Regions from separate parts of the Thermosediminibacter oceani DSM 16646 genome, predicted to be linked through region 1. Evidence: riboswitches for the same ligand, from Rfam matches in the RefSeq annotation. Region 1 holds a riboswitch; each other region holds the start of a gene.
The links. A riboswitch is a leader RNA that binds a small molecule or an ion and turns the genes downstream of it on or off. The one in region 1 is predicted to bind cyclic di-GMP.
Positions count from the first base shown of each region.

Region 2: linked by a shared signal. The riboswitch ahead of TOCE_RS02380 (chemotaxis protein CheW) and the one ahead of TOCE_RS08770 (helix-turn-helix domain-containing protein) in region 1 are both predicted to bind cyclic di-GMP.
Region 3: linked by a shared signal. The riboswitch ahead of TOCE_RS09700 (type II secretion system F family protein) and the one ahead of TOCE_RS08770 (helix-turn-helix domain-containing protein) in region 1 are both predicted to bind cyclic di-GMP.
Region 4: linked by a shared signal. The riboswitch ahead of TOCE_RS11160 (flavin reductase family protein) and the one ahead of TOCE_RS08770 (helix-turn-helix domain-containing protein) in region 1 are both predicted to bind cyclic di-GMP.

Region 1 is NC_014377.1:1,747,307-1,750,631, forward strand. It holds gene TOCE_RS08760 (carbohydrate ABC transporter permease) at 1-695, shown strand, start outside; gene TOCE_RS08765 (sigma-70 family RNA polymerase sigma factor) at 726-1,151, opposite strand; gene TOCE_RS08770 (helix-turn-helix domain-containing protein) at 1,229-1,495, opposite strand; cyclic di-GMP riboswitch class I at 1,585-1,672, opposite strand; gene TOCE_RS12795 (peptidoglycan-binding domain-containing protein) at 1,923-3,325, opposite strand, start outside.
Region 2 is NC_014377.1:470,147-473,471, forward strand. It holds gene TOCE_RS02375 (methyl-accepting chemotaxis protein) at 1-1,427, opposite strand, end outside; gene TOCE_RS02380 (chemotaxis protein CheW) at 1,405-1,881, opposite strand; cyclic di-GMP riboswitch class I at 1,985-2,078, opposite strand; gene TOCE_RS02390 (bacteriohemerythrin) at 2,354-2,758, shown strand; gene TOCE_RS02395 (protein-glutamate methylesterase/protein-glutamine glutaminase) at 2,959-3,325, shown strand, end outside.
Region 3 is NC_014377.1:1,933,951-1,937,275, forward strand. It holds gene TOCE_RS09695 (type II secretion system protein GspG) at 1-510, opposite strand, end outside; gene TOCE_RS09700 (type II secretion system F family protein) at 606-1,820, opposite strand; cyclic di-GMP riboswitch class I at 1,886-1,973, opposite strand; gene TOCE_RS09705 (type IV pilus twitching motility protein PilT) at 2,000-3,028, opposite strand; gene TOCE_RS09710 (GspE/PulE family protein) at 3,053-3,325, opposite strand, start outside.
Region 4 is NC_014377.1:2,214,589-2,217,913, reverse strand. It holds gene TOCE_RS11170 (molybdopterin-containing oxidoreductase family protein) at 1-1,530, shown strand, start outside; cyclic di-GMP riboswitch class I at 1,626-1,711, shown strand; gene TOCE_RS11160 (flavin reductase family protein) at 1,998-2,510, shown strand; gene TOCE_RS11155 (EamA family transporter) at 2,507-2,923, opposite strand; gene TOCE_RS11150 (GntR family transcriptional regulator) at 3,094-3,325, shown strand, end outside.

The DNA.
Region 1 (3,325 bases):
GATGGATACCAGACAGGATTTTTACCGGGTATTACCTTTCTGTTTTCACGAAGAGGCCTTTCCTGGTGTACCTGAAGAACAGCCTGATAGTGGCGTCTGCCACAACCTTTTTGAGCCTTTTTGTGTCTTCTTTTGCCGCTTACGCCATAGCCAGGCTCAAATTCAGGGGCAAGGCCCTTATTTTGGCCCTGGTACTGTCGGTATCCATGTTCCCGGGCATATCCATAATAAGCCCGCTCTTCCTGTTTTTGAAAAAGATAAACCTTTTAAACACACATCTTGGGCTTATTCTAACTTACACCACTTTTACCATACCGTTATCCCTCTGGATCCTGACGTCCTTTTTCCGAGAGATACCCTTCGAGCTGGAAGAATCGGCCAAGGTAGACGGAGCGACACCAATGCAGGCATTCCTGAAGATTATCTTTCCGCTTGCTGCACCGGGGATGTTCACCACGGCCATACTAACTTTCATAGCAGCCTGGAACGAGTTCCTCTTCGCCCTGGTATTCAACACCAAGGACCTAATGCGTACAGTGCCGGTAGGGATAGCCATGTTCCCCGGCGAGCATGAACTCCCCTGGGGGGACATCGCGGCGGCATCGGTGGTAGTAACCGTTCCGCTTATAGTGATGGTACTAATATTTCAGAAGAGAATCATTTCGGGCCTCACCGCCGGAGCTGTCAAGGGATAGCAAAAAAAGCCATAGCGCGAGCTATGGCTTTCAGATTGCACGCAGGTATTTTTTCAACTTACTCAAAGCCCTGTTCTTTATCTTATTTACCGCCGGCTGGGATATCCCCAGCCTTTCGGCTACTTCTTTCTCGGTGGCACCTTCAAAGACCGTCGCCATTATAACTTTTTGCTGCCTTGCCGTCAGCATCATCAGAGCTTCCCTGACGAATATCCTGTCTTCCACCCGTGACAGTACATCGATCCCGTCTGCCAGGGTGTCTATCAATTCCGGAGATTCGCCATCGTTATCCCTGTCCACTCTGTTGTTTAAAATCAGGAGCTCGTGTTGTTTCAGTTTTTTCTGCTTCAAATAAAGTCTTCTCGCTTCTCTCTTAAGTCCCTTTAAAAACCAGGCCGCAATCCTTGCGTCTTCGGGGTCGAGGTCGAGTTCGTAGAATTTGGGGATACTGACCATACAGCTTCACCTCCCCGGTTTATTCCCTTACCATATAAAAGAGGAGACATGAAGTCGTATTATAACCCCCTGTAAAATTATTCTTGCTTTTTTATATCGTTTTTCTCCCTCAGAGAAGCCAGATAGCGATTCAGTTCTTCCCTGCCCCACCTGGTATCGGGCTGGTAGCGCTTTACCGCCTTTACAATCCACTCCACCAGGTTGGAATACATTTCTCCGTTACCCACCCTGCGCGTGTATTTTTTAACTATGGGCACAAACCTTTCAACTAGCTGGACAAGGGCCTCCTCATCGCCGTCTTTTGCCCTATATATTAATTCCCTAAGCTTTGGTTTCATCCCCATACCAAAAAAGTGCCCCCCTTTCCGAGTCTATATCCGAAAACAAAAAAGACCCGCCACCGAAAAAGAGAGCGAGCCAGATCGTTTTGGTCAGCGGCAACCAGGCTGTCATAGTGCAAAAGCACCTTAGACCCTATGGCTTTGCGCCCCCACCTTTCGGTGAGTTTGCCCTTTTCGCTGTCTATCTTATTTCCTCTTTTTTAATATTATAACAATATATATTACTACAAATTCCTTTATTTTCCTGCTGTTTTAATGGTTAACCAATAAATATTTATCTCCCCGCAGTTTTTGAGCAGAAGAACTGAACCTGAACTGAGTTTCCGGGTAATCGAGATAAAAAAGACGGTTAATAGGCTACTAATCCTTTTCAAGGCCTATTAACCGTCTTTTAAAAATTTACCTTTTTTATTTTACTTGCTTTGAATTATTACTTAGCAGCCTTAGCAGCTGCCACGATTGCCGATATATAACCGTGTGTGTCCGCCAAGGTCGCACCGGTTACCGCATCCACCATATTTTCCGGGGTTGTTTGTGCAAGTTTTGCCTCTAATTCGCTGATGGTCTTACCTTTTACGTAATTTACAATTGCTGCGAAGTTCTTATCTATGGGAACTGTAGAACCTGCTTTTTCCTTCATATTATTGCTGTAGTATGCCGCATTGGTCAGCTTCGATGCCAATACGTAGCCTTCAGGATAATTTTTGCCTAAGTCCCCATCGGAATTGGGAACTCCCGTTGCCACATCTTTAGGCATGAACTGGTAGTCATCAATATACGCTGCAACTATCTTGTTCCCTACAACAACCGCTGCTGCAAGTGTAAAGCACTTCGAAGGATGAGCTGAATAGTCAACTTTCCCAATTTTAATATTGCTTAAATCCTTCACATCGACTTGGAATGAATAGCTTGCATCAGCATTTTTAGCAGCCTTAGCAGCTGCCACGATTGCCGATACATAACCGTGTGTGTCCGCCAAGGTCGCACCGGTTACCGCATCCACCATATTTTCCGGGGTTGTTTGTGCAAGTTTTGCCTCTAATTCGCTGATGGTCTTACCTTTTACGTAATTTACAATTGCTGCGAAGTTCTTATCTATGGGAACTGTAGAACCTGCTTTTTCCTTCATATTATTGCTGTAGTATGCCGCATTGGTCAGCTTCGATGCCAATACGTAGCCTTCAGGATAATTTTTGCCTAAGTCCCCATCGGAATTGGGAACTCCCGTTGCCACATCTTTAGGCATGAACTGGTAGTCATCAATATACGCTGCAACTATCTTGTCACCCGCAACCGCAGCTATCGCAACCGTAAAGCTCTTGGAAGGATGAGCTGAATAGTCAACCTTTCCTATCTTTACCACGACTTTTTCACTTTGTGATACCTGCTGCTGTGTAGGTTGTTTTGTAGTTTGTGCGGGCTTTGCAGCCGCTGTTTTCGCCGGAGCCGGCATTAGTTTTGCAAGAGTTTTGGGGCCTACTATTCCATCTACCTTAAGGCCATTTTTCTTTTGGAAATCTTTTACCGCCGCTAAAGTTTTGGGGCCAAATATACCATCTACCTTGAGCTTGTAGCCGCGCTGATTAAGCATGGTTTGCAGGAGTTTTACATCCTGACCATAGGAGCCCAAGGCAAGTAAGCGTTTAATACCGCTTGTGCTGGAAGTTTTTGTAACGGTAGGAGTTGATTTTTTAACGGCGGTTTGCGTTTTGGTGGATTTGGTAGTCGTTGCCGGTGTCTTTGTTGTTTGTTTTTGCGTTGAAGTATTCTGTGAACTGGTTGCCGCAGAAACGGCATCTACCTTAAAAATGGCGCTTTGAACCGGTGCAATGA
Region 2 (3,325 bases), 1.0 Mb from region 1:
GTCATGGCGGACTTAATATTTTCTGCCTTGGTGGTGGTGAGCTCTAATTTTTGGGAGAGCTCTTTCATGATCTTTTCGCCCTGCTCGGTTCTCTTCACCGTATCCATAGTGTTCTGTGTAATGGACTCCAGGTTTTCCACTAAAGCCTGCATCATTGTGGTGGTATCCTCGACTGCCGCAGATATATTCCCTGTATTCTGGGCCATATCCTGGGCTCCGGCCGAAATCTGGCTAACGGTCTCGGCTACCTGTTCGGCAGCCTGGGCGGTATCCTGAGCTCCCTGCGATATCTCCCTTATAGCCTTTTCCAGGTTGGCAATGGCGGTGCCCATGAAGCCGAGAACTGTTTTAGTATTTTCGAGCATTTTCTTGAGAGAGCTGCCGAGGGTTCCGAGTTCGCCGAAAAATCCCTCGGGTACTTCTACCCGGAGGTCCCCCGTTGCCAGGGTATCGGCCACCGCCGTGAGCTTAAGTATGGGCGAAGATAACTGCCGGCTGAAAACGACGGCTGCAGCGATGACGATAACCGTCACGACCAGGATCAGGGTGATGGTGGACCAGAAAAAGCTTTTCAGTCCCGCGTATACTTCGTCCGACGAGGCGGTGACGCATAAGGACCATCCGGTGTTCTTAACCGGGGAGAAGGCGGCAAGTTTGTATTCTCCGCTGTATTCATACCTTACGGTGGCTTCTTCGCCCTTTATCATGCGTTCCCCGACCCTGTTCAACGACTCGGACTCGGTCTTTGTTATGTTCATGTTCATAACCATCTTTTCGTCCGGATGGGCTATGGTGGTGCCCATTTTGTCCACCAGGAAGGCATACCCTGTGGTACCGTATTTTACCGAGTTTATGATGTTGATAAGGGCGTTCGCGTTTACATCGGCACCTACTATGCCGGTTATACCGCCCTGACCTTTCACGGGGGCCACTATGACCAGAATTTTGTCACCGGTTACCTTATCGATGACGAGTTCCGATACGGTGGTTTTGCCCGTAGACATTATTTCCTTGAAATACTGCCGGTCGTTGATATCGGTGATTGGCTTGGTGATGTCGTCGTTCAGGTACGAGTAAACTTTGCCGTCAGGCGTGGCGTACCAGAGGAGCTGGACGTCCGGTGCTGCAGGCTGTACCGTTTTTAATATGGGGATTAAACTTTCTAAGTTACCGCTCTTAATTACGGGATTTTCCGCGAGGGTTTCCAATATCTCCATTCTTTCGCTGACCCAGAGGTCGATAACGCTGGCCGCGGATACGGCCTTTCCGAGTAGTTCCCGGTCGGCTGCATGGGTCAAGTTGTTTTTTGAGGTGCTGTAGTTGAAGAAGCTCAAGACTATAAGGGGTACGAGGGATATAAGAAGGAACAGAACGGTCAACCTTGTCCTTATTCCACCACTTATTTTAATTCCCTTCAGCTTTTTCATATGTATCCTCCTTCGAGAAATTTTTTAGCTGGTCTTTTTCTGCCACATTGAGTATTTCACTCGTTTTAATAAGTATTACTATATTATCTCCCATCTTTGCCAGCCCATGGATGAAGCGGGCATCGATGGTCAAGGCCTCTGGAGGTTTTTCCAGGTCTTCCTCTTCCAGTGCCGCTACTTCGGTGACATAATCCACTATGAGCCCCGCCGTGGTTTCATCGATATTTACCACAATGATCCTGGAGTCTCTTGTTATTTCACCGTCGGCAAGGCCGAACCTCTTTTTGAGGTCTATCACGGGAATGATTCTCCCCCTTAAGTTTATTACCCCTTCGATAAAATGAGGGGCTCTGGGGATATGCGTTATTTCCATCATTCTGATGATTTCCTGCAGATCGAAAATGTCTATGCCGTAAAGTTCCTTTCCGAGGCCGAAAACTACTACTTGTCTCAAGCTCTCCCTCCTTTCCTGTAATAAAAAAAGCAGCCTTCAAAATGTAATCAAAGATTTGGCTGCCCTGGTTGGAACCTTTCCTTGGCCGATGGCCTTTCAATGAGCCGGCAACCTGGCAGCCGTAGCTCCATCATCAATGGAGCCGTAGGCCCATGGCTTTGCGCCCCTGCCTTTCGACAGGTTTGCCTTTTATCGGCGGTATATGTCGAATTACGCAAAAAATAACTACTAATATTTTACATTTTTTACTTTTACATAGTCAAGCTATATTTTTCCATATCAGAAAAATCGTATTTACAATACAACTTATAGCGGCAAAGGTTGCGGCTTGCGCCGGAAATCTTTTTCACCAAAACGGGAATTCCTCTTCGAATTGGGAGAACCGCTGGAAAGTTGAAAAAGGTCCCGCCGGAGCAGGATTAAGGATTTATTTGGAGAATATATATCGTGACAAAGATGGGAGGGATATTTTATGGCGGTAATGTGGACGGAGGACCTTTCCACAGGAGTAAGTCTGATCGACGAACAACACAAGGAGCTTTTCAAAAGGGTGAACGACCTGCTTTTGGCCTGCTCGAAAGGGAAAGGTAGGGAAGAGGCCGTAAAGGCCATTGATTTTCTAGGTGAATACATCGTCATGCACTTCGGCGCCGAAGAAAAATACATGCGGGAAAACGATTTTCCCGGCTACCAGGCACATAAAAAGCAGCATGACGGCTTTGTAGCGGAATTCAAAGAAATAAAGCAAAGAATGGAGCAGAACGGCCCTACGGTGGACCTGGTGGTAAAAATAAACCATTTCCTCATCGATTGGCTTATAAATCACATCAAAAAGACGGATAAAGCGCTGGGAGCGTTTTTGAAGAATAAGATTTGAAGTAAGATAGCTAGCTGAGCCAATTTGGGGCTGGTAACCCCCAACTTAAAATTTTTTAATAATAAAAAATCAATGAGGTAATTGGAAAACATTGCATTAAATGGTATTATTATATTATCGAGTAGTATATTATACAGTATAGTGAGGCATTAAAGGGACTACCGACTATGGGACGGGGTGAAATCCATGAGGTGTTCGTCGTGATAAGGGTTTTGGTAGCGGATGATTCTGCGCTGATGAGGCTCATTATAAAGGACCTGCTGGAAAAGGACCCCGAAATAAAGGTAGTGGATACCGCCGGAAACGGCAGGGAAGCCGTCGAGAAAGCCGAAAGGCTAAAACCCGACGTCATTACGCTGGACGTTAATATGCCGGAGATGGACGGGCTTTCTGCTTTAAAAAAGATCCGTGAAAAAAAACTGGGCAATGTTTTGATGCTTTCGTCCCTGACCCGGGAAGGCGCCAGCGTGACCATCAAGGCTCTGGAGCTCGGCGCCTTTGACTTCGTGGCAAAGCCCGGAGGGAGCATATCGCCCGACATAAAGGAATTCGCGGATGAAATAATAG
Region 3 (3,325 bases), 190 kb from region 1:
TTTGGAAATTAAAATATATACTACATTGCTGGTTTGGCTGTCTTTCATAACCATATTTCCGCCCAGGTCAGCCCTTAATCTGTCGTAAAGATTGTCCGGAACATAATCAACTTCTAGATACCTAGCAGAATCTCCACTTCCCTGGCCATCCCAGTTTACCGCGCTATCATTTTTGTAAGTATACGTCCCGCCCCACGGGTTCTTGTTTGGCCAGCGATCCAGGTATGGCCCGTTCCATCCAGGATAACTATTATCATCAGGCTTATCAACAAGGTAAGAGTAATCATCACTTTGCGGCCATTTTCCAGTATCCGCATAAAAATTCAACACTGCCGTTTTAATCGACTTATAATCTGCCTCAGCCGCTACAACTTTGCTCCTCTCGATAGCATTGAAGGCATTTGGAAGAACTACGGCAGCCAGGATAGCAATGATGGCTATGACTACCAATAGCTCTACCAGGGTAAAGCCCCGCTGGTCTTTTACTTTTTTCCGAAAGCATTTCATCATAAGAAACAACGCCCCCCATCAATTTGTTTTATAAAATGGTTCAGATTACTTTACCGGTTTTCCGCCGATTTCAACCCCCCTTGCAAAATTATATATTATCCTATATTTCCTATATTCCCAAGTATCTGGAAGTAGGGCAGCAATATGGAAATCACAATAAATCCCACCGCACCGCCCAGCATGGCGATCAATAAAGGCTCTATCAGAGCAGACAGGCGGCTGACGGCTTCTTTCACTTCACGGTCGCACAATTCGCTGATTTTCGCCAGAAGGAAATCAAGGGCACCGGTTTCTTCGCCTACGGCGATCATTCCGATGATCATCGGAGGGAAAATACCGCTCTCCTTCAGCGGGTCCGCAATGCCCTTACCATCCCTGACACTTTCCTGTGCCCTAGCTATGGCTTCAGCTACTACCCGGTTTCCCACCGTTCGCCGTACTACATCCATAGCCTGGAGAATCGGAACCCCGCTTCTAAGGAGCGTGCCCAGGCTACGGCTGAAGCGGGAAAGGACCGCCTTCTTGTGGAGCGGGCCAAATACCGGCAGTTTCAGCAAAATACCGTCCAGGCGGTATCTGGCGTTATCTGTTTTGAGGACCCCGTAAGCCACATAAGCCAGAATACCTGCCGCAAAGATCAGGATAGGCCATCCCCGCCGGAGAGCTCTGCTTACGCCCATCACAATCCGGGTCGGGAGGGGCAATGGCACCCCCAAGGCGTTCAGCATGTTTTGAAAAGCCGGGAGAACGAAGACCAGCAAAACGATCAAAACCGCCAAAGCCACCGATACGACTAAAGCCGGATACGTAAGGGCGGACTTGACCTTCTCCTGAAGCTCATGCTCCCGTTCCAGGTGGGCAGCCAACTCCTCGAGGGCCTCATCGAGGGACCCTCCCAGCTCAGCCGCCTCTATTGCATGCACCATTATCGGAGGAAAAACCTGCAACCGGGCCAGCGCTTCGTGAAAAGTCTCACCTCCTTCAAGGCTTCTCACAATCTCTTCAATGTTCCTGCGCAATATTTTATTTTCAGCCTGCATGGCCAGGATTTGGAGAGCCGGGACGATCGGAAGTCCCGCTCCGAGCATGGTGGCCAGTTGCCGGCAGAAAACCGCAAGATCCTGTTTTCCAACGCGGCGTAAAAGTCGTCCTGAATTTATCGCAAACCGTTCCCGCCCGGGGCGAACTTCCACGATAAATAAACCCTTATCCCTTAAAAGCCGGACGACAGCCGCCTCATTTTCCGCTTCTACAGTACCGACCACCGGTTGACCAAAAGCGTCGCGCGCACGATAACTGTAAATCGCCATATCTCCACCTACACTGTCCCAAAAAGACGCACCGGGCTGCTTTGGAAGAACGATTCATACCGTCCCCCGGCAGCCCGGCGGCCGATAGGCTTTATTACCCTTAGGCCCGTAGCTTTGCGCCCCCGGCTTTCACCGGGTTTGCCCTTTACAGGGATTTTTATAAATTTAATTCGGCAAAATTATCCAAAATCCTTCTTCAATTGATATAAATCCGGGTGAATTAATCCCTTTTCACGCAATTGCCTGAGCGACATTTCCATGGTCTGCATTCCGAATCGGCCGCCCGTCTGCATCAAAGAAACGATCTGGTGGGTTTTCCCTTCCCTTATAAGATTGCGCACAGCAGGGGTAGCAATCAAAACTTCCACAGCCACCACCCGTCCTTTGCCGTCAGCCCGGGGCAGCAGTTGCTGGGTAATGACTCCGGCCAGAGTATCCGAAAGCTGGATTCTGATCTGGTTCTGCTGGTGCGGAGGAAAAACGTCTATAATCCGGTCAATGCTCTGGACAGCACTGCCGGTATGAAGGGTAGCCAGCACCAGGTGCCCGGTTTCCGCCGCAGTAATTGCCGTGGCTACCGTCTCCAGGTCCCGCATCTCGCCCACCAGAATAACGTCGGGGTCCTGGCGCAGGGCAGCCCTTAAAGCGCTCGCAAAGGAAGGAGAGTCACTTCCGATTTCCCGCTGGTTCACGATACTCCTTTTATGCGTATGCAGGTACTCTATGGGGTCCTCCAGCGTAATTATGTGACAGCTGCGCCGCTCGTTAATCCGGTCGATCATGGCCGCCAGAGTCGTGGTCTTACCGCTGCCGGTAGGCCCGGTAACCAGGACCAGGCCGTGGGGCTGATCGGCCAGCTCGCCTACCACCGGGGGTAGCCCCAACTCGTCAAGGCTGTGAATAACATCGCCAACCAGGCGTAAGGCAGCCCCTATACTTCCGCGCTGGTGAAAAATATTTACCCGAAAACGCCCCAATCCCGCTGCCGAGTAGGCCAGGTCCAGTTCCTTTCGCTCAATAAATTCTTCCCACCGTTCACCCAAAATCTCCCTTGCCAGTGCTTCAGTATCAGAAGCAGTCAAAGGAGGCCACTGCCCCTGAGGTTCGAGCCGTCCGTGATGCCGGAAGACCGGCGGTAAACCCACCGTCAGATGTATATCCGATGCCCCTTTTTTTATGGCTTCTCCCAGTATTTCCCGCAAATGCATCAAAACTATCACCTGACCTCTGCGCTAAAATTCGCCCATGGACACGCGAATCACTTCTTCCACTGTGGTTAATCCCTGGCCGGCCTTTAAAAGTCCGTCTTCCCGCAAGGTAACCATTCCGCCGGCGACGGCAGCCTTTTTTATTTCCGTAACGGGTGCTTTGGCAGCCACGAGAGAGCGAATTTCATCGGTCATCACCAGGATTTCCTGGATAGCAGTCCTGCCCTGGTATCCTGTGTAATTGCACTGCCGGCAGCCGCGGCCCCGGTAAAACTTTTTGTCTATGTTTTCCCCGAG
Region 4 (3,325 bases), 470 kb from region 1:
GACCTGCCCAACGCCAGAGGCTGCGTCCTCTGGGGCAGAAACGTGAAATCAACGAATGTCCACTCCATGCCCTTTATTTTGGAGTGCAGGGAAAGGGGAGGGAAGATCGCCGTAGTAAACCCGCTCACCACCGGAATGGAGGGCATGGCCGAACTGGTGATAAGTCCGAAGCCGGGTACCGATGCAGCCCTGGCCCTGGGGGCGTGCCGGTACCTCGTAGAATGGGGTAAAATCGACCGCGAATTCATAGAAAAATACACTTATGGGTTTGAAGAATTCCGGAGGACCCTGGAAAACTACCCGCTCGGGAGGGTTTCGGAGATCACCGGGGTGGATGTTGATGATATAGTGCGCCTTGCTCTTTTCTACGCGGAAAATACCCCCGTCACCACCCTGCTCGGATTTGGACTGCAGAGGTACAGGGGAGGCGGCAACGCCGTAAGAGCTGTCGACGCCCTGGCGGCAGTTACGGGCAACATCGGAAAGCCGGGGGCCGGGGTATCCTACTGTATCGATACATACTGGTACGTAGGAAGTTTCGTGAAGGGAGCGGCACCGGTCGGGACCGGGCGGCTCATGGACCTGTCCAGCATGGCCCGCGGAATTTTGAAGGCCCAGGACCCGCCCGTTAAAATAGCGTTCATAACAAACGCAAACCCCGTCGTAAACGTGCCGGACACGGCCATGACGAGAAAGGCCCTGAACAATATCGAAACCGTTGTCGTTATAGACATGTTCATGACAGACACGGCAAAAGAGGCCGACGTGGTGCTGCCGTGCACCACCTTTTTCGAGGAGGAAAACGTCAAGGTAAGCTCCTGGAGCCCCTGGATTTTTTACTGCCCCAAAGTCATCGAGCCCGTCGGGGAGGCAAGGCCCGACGAGGAGATCTTCATTGAGCTTGCAAGGAGAATCGGACTTGAGGATTTCCCCTGGAAGAGCCGGGAGGAATTTTTGGAATACGCCACCGGGGCTTTTGGAAAATTCGGGGTGGACCTTTCCGTTCTAAGAGAAAAGGGGCATATAAAAAACTCCTTCGTGCCGGATGTGGCCTGGCAGGATAAAAAATTCCGCACGCCGTCGGGCAAATTCGAATTTTATTCAGAAAAAGCCCTGGCCGAAGGCCAGCCTCCCACGGCCACCTACGTGGCTCCTGCTTGCGAGGACGACGGCTACCCGTACCACTTCATAACCCCCCATTCCCGGTACCGTATACACTCTCAATTCCAAGTGGCCGAATATATTAGAAAATTAAATCCCTTTCCAAAAGTGTATATCAGTGCCGAAGAGGGGATCCGGCTGGGATTAAAAGAAGGGCAGGAAGTAGAAATTTACAACGACATGGGTAGCATAAGAGCCAGGGTGTATTTCGAACGCGGCATGAGAAAGGACACCGTCAGTCTGGAGTCGGGCTGGAACGTGGAAAGCGGTGCATGTCCCAATTTCCTCATACCTTCCCGCACCACCGAAATGGGGGCGTGCGCTGCGCTATACGATGTTAAGGTGGGCATAAGGGCCGTAAGCCCTTAACAAGTGATCAGAAAGGTGCTAAAGGCTTTTTGGTTGAACAATTCATTATTGACAAAATATAAAATATATGGGATAATTAACCTGAAATGAACAAGTATACCAAAGTGCAAACCAGCCGAAAAGCTGGAGTGCCAAGCTGCGGATATAAAGCTTTTAATGCTATGGTAGCCGGGCTGCCGATGGTGCTTTTAAAGCAAATCCACATCCCCCTTCGGCAGCTCGGGGATTTTTTGTCTTTCGAGGGAAATTCAATATATGGGCCGACCCGACATGATTTCCAGTCGGGTTTTTATATGCCCGATGACAAAGATCGGCTATGTGATAACTTAAAACAGTAACACCGTAAACCGCAACGTATTATTTGTATTATTTTCAAAAAAATGCTACAATCTATATAGAAAGCCCGCATTAAGCTTTTGCGGGGGCGTTATTAAATCAAAACTTGAATTTACTGGAGGGAATGAGCTGTGTATAAAGACGTTCGTATCGAAGAAGTAGCCGAAAAAGTCCTGGAACAGCTGAAAAAGGGCGCTTTTTTGACCGTAAAAAGCGGCGACACGATAAACACAATGACGATTGCCTGGGGGACCCTTGGCTACGTGTGGCACAGGCCGGTTTTCATGGCAATGGTCAGGCCTTCCAGATATACCTTCGACCTAATAGAAAAGGCCTCGAGTTTCACCGTCAGTTTTCCCCTGAACGATCGGATGAAGGACGCACTGAAAATATGCGGCACCAAATCGGGAAGAGACGTAGACAAGTTCAAGGAATGCGGCCTTTCACTCCTGCCGGGCAAGACGGTGGACACCCCGGTAATAGACGGGTGCGATATACACTTTGAATGCGGCATCATTTACAAATCTCCCCTTCACCCCGAGCAGATTCCGGCCGAGGTAAAGGCATTATACTACGGCACCGGGGATTATCACGTCCTGTATTTTGGGGAGATACTGGCTGTCAGGATGAGGGATGAGGACTAACCCCTTATCAATATAATTCCCAGAATGACCAGCAGGGTGCCGAAAAATTTTTTAAGCGTCAGGCTCTCGCGCAGGAAGAGAAAGGCCAGAGCAACCGTGACCAGCGGAAAAGCAGAACTTATGGGGACGACCTTTGAAGCTTCGCTGTACTTGAGGGCGTAATAATAGGCCAGCTGTCCGAGCAATGATGCCATTAAACCCTCCCCGGCGATAAAGAGGAAGGATCTAGTTTCTATTGAGAGGTTTTTAAAACTGCCCGAAAGCAAACCGGTAGCGAGCAGGACGGCGCTTATCGTAAAGGAACGCAGCGACAGGGCCAGGAAGGGCGGCAGCTTTGCAAGACCCATTTTGCCCAGAATTGGTGCGGCTCCCCAGAATAAAGCCGTGAGTAGAGCAAATATATAGGATTTCATGTCGTATCCTCCTTATAGATATGTTCATGGGATGTTTATGTGCCGGCACGACCGCCAGCACATGCCTTTATAATTATACCATTTTGGGCCCTGGAAAATCCCTGCTTTCAAAATCAAAAAACCTATAGTAAAATAAACATAGAAGGCGTGGAGCGAGGAGGGCAAATTTTATGTTCAGCCAAACCCAGGAAGGGGGGTCTTCCCTCCGAAACAAAATATACCAGCACCTGAAAAACGCCATTCTCAACGGTGTGTATAAGCCCGGTGAAAGCCTTATAGAGTTGAAGATAGCTAGGGAACTGGGCGTGAGCCGCACGCCGGTGAGGGAGGCTATAAGGCAGCTGGAGCTGGAAGGGCTGGTATCGAGCATCCCTAACAAGGGGGTAATAGTTGAGGGTATTA